One region of the Cytobacillus sp. ABV4_503 genome, then DNA from elsewhere that is predicted to be linked to it. Evidence: riboswitches for the same ligand, from Rfam matches in the RefSeq annotation. Region 1 holds a riboswitch; the other holds the start of a gene.
What was found. Region 1 has a riboswitch for thiamine pyrophosphate ahead of thiT (energy-coupled thiamine transporter ThiT). Riboswitches for the same ligand answer to the same signal wherever they lie in the genome.
Positions count from the first base shown of each region.

Region 2: it holds a riboswitch for thiamine pyrophosphate, as region 1 does, so the genes downstream of both, tenA (thiaminase II) here and thiT (energy-coupled thiamine transporter ThiT) in region 1, are expected to answer to the same signal.

Region 1 covers NZ_JBSWTH010000001.1:2,166,649-2,169,108, forward strand. The annotation lists gene ACXAD1_RS10880 (hypothetical protein) at 1-95, opposite strand, end outside; gene ACXAD1_RS10885 (hypothetical protein) at 218-487, opposite strand; gene thiT (energy-coupled thiamine transporter ThiT) at 590-1,189, opposite strand; TPP riboswitch at 1,255-1,357, opposite strand; gene ACXAD1_RS10895 (AAA family ATPase) at 1,624-2,460, shown strand, end outside.
Region 2 covers NZ_JBSWTH010000001.1:154,146-156,605, forward strand. The annotation lists gene thiW (energy coupling factor transporter S component ThiW) at 43-531, shown strand; TPP riboswitch at 691-792, shown strand; gene tenA (thiaminase II) at 852-1,541, shown strand; gene ACXAD1_RS00720 (DUF1287 domain-containing protein) at 1,562-2,269, opposite strand; gene ACXAD1_RS00725 (TIM barrel protein) at 2,375-2,460, shown strand, end outside.

The DNA of each region.
Region 1 (2,460 bases):
AAAAAGCTGGAAATAAAGACAATTAATCCTAAAAGTATACCTGCTGCTGTAACATTCCTAAAAAAGTGAAGAACCTTTTGCTGTTTTAATGTCATGTTTTTCATCCCCTTTTATTTAATATTCTAACTATGTTCACAAATTTGTCAAACTTTTTGTCACAAATTTGTCAAATTTAATTTGGCAAGAAAAAAAGCCTTGCAAGATGCAAAGCGATTTTCTACTGATATAGTTTTTTAATGTTCTCCAAATCTTTCTTTAAACTGCATATTTCCTGCCTGGTCAGCATTAACGGCATTTGATCGTACAGTGTAATAATTTGTCCTCCCTCATCTTCCTCATGGATGGCTAAATAGTTATACAAATTTTCACATTGATTTTTGTTGAGAATCGACTGGGTAGTGAAACTTTTAACCTTTTGGATCTCAAAGGCACTGGTTTCTGCATCAAAGACACCTGTTATGATGTTACCCTGCAATGTGTTTGACAAACAATCACTCCCCTTTTTGAGTAATATACCCATTTTTCATAAGGAGTTTCCTAAGATATGAAAAAAACCTCTTTGAAATATATTCAAAGAGGCAGATTATAATCAGGAAGCATGTTTTTGCGATTGAATAATTTCATCTGATTTTCTCATGATTAATCCAGGTGCCGAAGAAATAATTAATGCTGCTAAAATGGAACAAAGAATAGCAGCACCAAGCATTGTTGCGCCATTTGCCATGAAGGAGAATAATACAGGCGACATCCCTTCTGGCGCATAGCTTCCAAAGAAAAATACACCTGCTATGAAATGCCAGAAATACCTGGCAAGGCTTCCGGCAAACACAGCTAAAACTATCCAGCCCAATGCTTTGTTCTTGTTTCCCCTGTGCAGCTGATTTTGAATTGGCCGGAAAAACAAACCGGCAAAACCAATACAGGCAAATGCGACAAAGTACTCAATAAATGCCTGAAGCGGAGTGGCGATCCAGGCATCTCCCATGGAAATCTGCAAAATTCCCCATAAGAGGCCTGCGATGAAGCTTACCTTAAAACCCCACCTGAAAGCCAAAATAAAGATCGGAATCATCGCGGCGGAAATGGAAATAGACGGTGACAGCTTGATTGATGGCAGAAAATCCAGAATGATGGCAAATGCTGCAAAAAATGAAGCTTCAATCATCGCAGTTAAGCTTAATTTTTTCATAAAAAAATCCCCCTTTAATCGTTGACGATACCCCAAGGGAGAACAAGCAGGCAGAAAATCTCCTTCCGCCTTTTATTCCACATTCCTGCGCTAGCATTATCTAACAGGTTCAAAGGGTCAGAACAGCGAACTATTCACTCTCAGCAAAATGCTCCCCTTGTGGCACGTTATTGAATTATCCGATTTTAGTATATATGAAATGAAACATTGTGAAAAGGATTCTTTGAAAAAACTTTTTTAATTTATATGCCAGGTTTTCACCCTGCTTGTCACATTTTTTTCACATATTTATGCCATCTGATAGCTGTTGTAGCACACTTTCTTATAAACTATACTATTTTTCCATAATTTACAACGTTTAAAAAAAGTAAAACCCTGTTATTAACAATACTATTTCCTTATAATGTAGGTATGTTCAATGAGGAGGGAAATAGTTGAAATCACGTCTAAAGAAGCCTTCGACGATTGTTTCTATTGCATTGGTGATCACGGTGATTTTGGCGGCGGTTATTTGGACCGTACAAGCAGGAAATAAGGATGTGACAGTTCCGTTTTCTTCTGTGGAAAAAATTATTGCCTCCCAGGATGGAAAGACTGTTGCAGTACAGGAATACAAAAATGGGAAACTGCTGATCACAGCCCCTGATGGCGAGTACATCTCCCATGTGCCTCCCAACAGTGAGATGGTTGATAAATTAGTAGAAACCTATAATATACAATATACGTTCGCAACCACAGGACCTTATACCCCTTGGATTCTGGGCGGTGTAGTCCTTTTGTTTATAGCCATTGGCATTTACCTGTTTAAGTCAGGAAAAGGCGGAATGGGTGCTACAAATACCATGAAACAAAGTGTATCTAAGCCAAAGGCCCTTCCTTCCATTTCACTGGAAGATGTTGGCGGAATTCAGGAAGAAATGAAAGAGGAAATCATGCAGACTCTTTCTATATTAAAAGAACCTGAGCGCTCTCTGAAAATGGGGATTAAGCCGCCGAAGGGAATTCTATTATACGGGCCTCCTGGAACAGGAAAAACATTGCTGGCTCAGGCAATCGCTAAAGAACTTGGAGCCACTTTTTTCTCAACCAGCGGTTCCGGTTTTAATGAGTTGTTCGTTGGTGTGGGAGCTTCCCGAGTAAGAAACCTTTTCCAAAATGCAAGAAAGCATTCTCCTGCCGTCGTCTTCATTGACGAAGTAGATGCATTGGCAGGCAGAAGAAAGCAGCATGGCGGAGAAGAAAGCGAAAAGACGTTAACTGAGCTGCTAGTC
Region 2 (2,460 bases), 2.0 Mb from region 1:
TCCTGATAAGCAATCAGGCGGCCCTTTAGAAAGGAGGTTTAGATGAACAGAACCCGATTGTTAACTACGATGGCTTTATTTGTGGCAATTGGGACACTGGGTTCCCATTTGCTCTGGTTTCCGGCAGGCATAGCAAAGGCCTATCCGGTGCAGCATGCGGTGAATGTATTGGCAGCGGTGACGCTTGGACCCCTGCCTGCAGCAGCTGTGGCATTTATGATTGGCCTGCTTCGTAATTTGCTTGGATTCGGGACGCTGCTTGCGTTTCCAGGAGGCATGATCGGTGCGTTTTTGGCAGGTGTGCTTTATTTGAAGTTCGGCCGGAAAATATGGGCTGCTGTAGGAGAAGTGGTAGGTACCGGCTTAATTGGTGCATTGTTTGCAGTACCTTTTGCAAAGGTTCTCATGGGGAGCTCAGCTGGGGCATTCTTCTTTGTGCCGCCATTCCTGGTCAGCAGCATTGCCGGTGCGTCCATAGGCTGGATGGTTTTGGCAAAGGTTAAAGAGAAGAACTTGGTTCAGAATATGTGATGATTTTGGGCTGGCGAAGCTAGTTGAGTAAGCAGATAAGCGGAGTGCAGCATAGCAATCTGACTTTATGAGCGATTTTTAAGAGTTATGGGCGAAATCCAAAATTTATGAGCGAAAAACGTCAAGTTAGAAAATCGGTAAAAAACAATTAGAATGTTAGAAAACTGCTAGGGGCGCTACGGCTGAGATAAGGAGCTTTTCCTTTGTCCCTTGGAACCTGATCTGGATAATGCCAGCGCAGGGAAGCAGTGAGGACCTCGTTATATATCCTCATGCTTTTTCCCCGGCAGCTTCTGTAATGAATAAGGAGGCTATTTTTTATGACTTTTTCAGAGATTCTGCGCAAAGAAAATGAAGATTTGTTTCAGCTGATATTTGAGCACCCGTTTGTCCAGGGTATCGGGAGAGGGGACGTGCCGAAAGAGGCGCTGGCCCATTACATTAAAGCGGACTTTGAGTATCTGAATGCGTTCATGCATATTTATGGGATTGCCATTTCAAAGTCTGCAGAGCGTAAGGATATTTCTTATTTTAATCAGCAAATAGAATTTGTATTGAACAGCGAAGTACATCCCCACCATAATTTTTGCCAGCAGATTGGGGTGGATTACGAAGCATTGCAGGGCTATCCGCTCCCTCCAACAGCTGATCATTATGTTAAGCATATGATGTATCATGCCCACACAGGCGGCATGGGTGAGATCCTTGCTGCATTATTGCCTTGTCCATGGACTTATTGGGAGATTGGGCTTGAACTCATGAAGCAATATGAGCCAGATGAGAACCATCCGTTTTATCCATGGATCTCTTTTTATGCAAATTTAAGGGTCGAAGCTGTGACCATGAATATGAGGAACCGTTTGGATGAGCTTGCTGATGCGGCATCACCGGAAGAAAGGCAGCGAATGAAGGATGCTTTCCGAAAAAGCTGCCAGCTGGAGCTTGGCTTCTGGGAGATGGCTTATACCTGCGAAGAGTGGCCGGCGGGCAATCCTGCAGCAGTCAGATAAGAAAAACGCCTGCATCTGCTTTATGGCAGTGCAGGCGTTTTTTCAAAATCCCATCTGTAATGAGCGGTAATGGGAGTCTTAAAAGAAGATAGTTTTACTTCTGCTGCAAATGGTGTGGAGTTATGTATAACATATGGAATGCCATCTTTCGTCCGTTTGTCAGATATGATTGCCACATGGTTGAATTTAGGAGAAAGGAAAACCACAATGTCACCCGGCTGCCATTGCTGAAGGTTCTTACCATCTCCTGGATTCAGTTCAGTTGTTAATGACTTTGCGAAGCGGCTAAAGAAGACATTCTGGTTTGGCACCCTTCTAAAATCAATGTTCGGATCAGGCTTGCCCTGCACTCTTGAATACAAGTCCGTATTCTCGGCGATATCCTGATCAATAAGATCCTTTAAGGTTACATCAGCCCCCTGGAATCCCCTCCAAATCACATCTGTACAGACACCTTCGCCATCGGGCGGATAGCCTCCCGCATAGTAGGCACTTTTATATGGCGTGCGCTGGTCTACTTCTTTTCTGGCTGTCAGGACCATATCTAGCGGATCGGCAATGCCGTTTAGATTTGAATCGGCCTGTGAATATTCAGAAGGCACTGCTATTTTCTTTGCAAAAGGACTTTCGAAATGAATGCCGATGGAATCCAGAATAATTCCATTTCGGAAAAAAAGAATGAATAAGAACAGTATTCCGATTATGAAAGCAAACACTTTTTTTATCATAAAAAGTCTCCTCATGTATTTTAATGATTAGACGGCATTATTTTCCAATGAGTTACATGAAGATATGATAAGATTGTTATAAAGATGCATAAAAGAGGGGATATTATGGCTCATCATATAGGGATATCGGGAAGTGTCATTTTGTCTGACAGCAAGCTGTTTCATGAACTTTTTAAACGTCATTTGCCGCA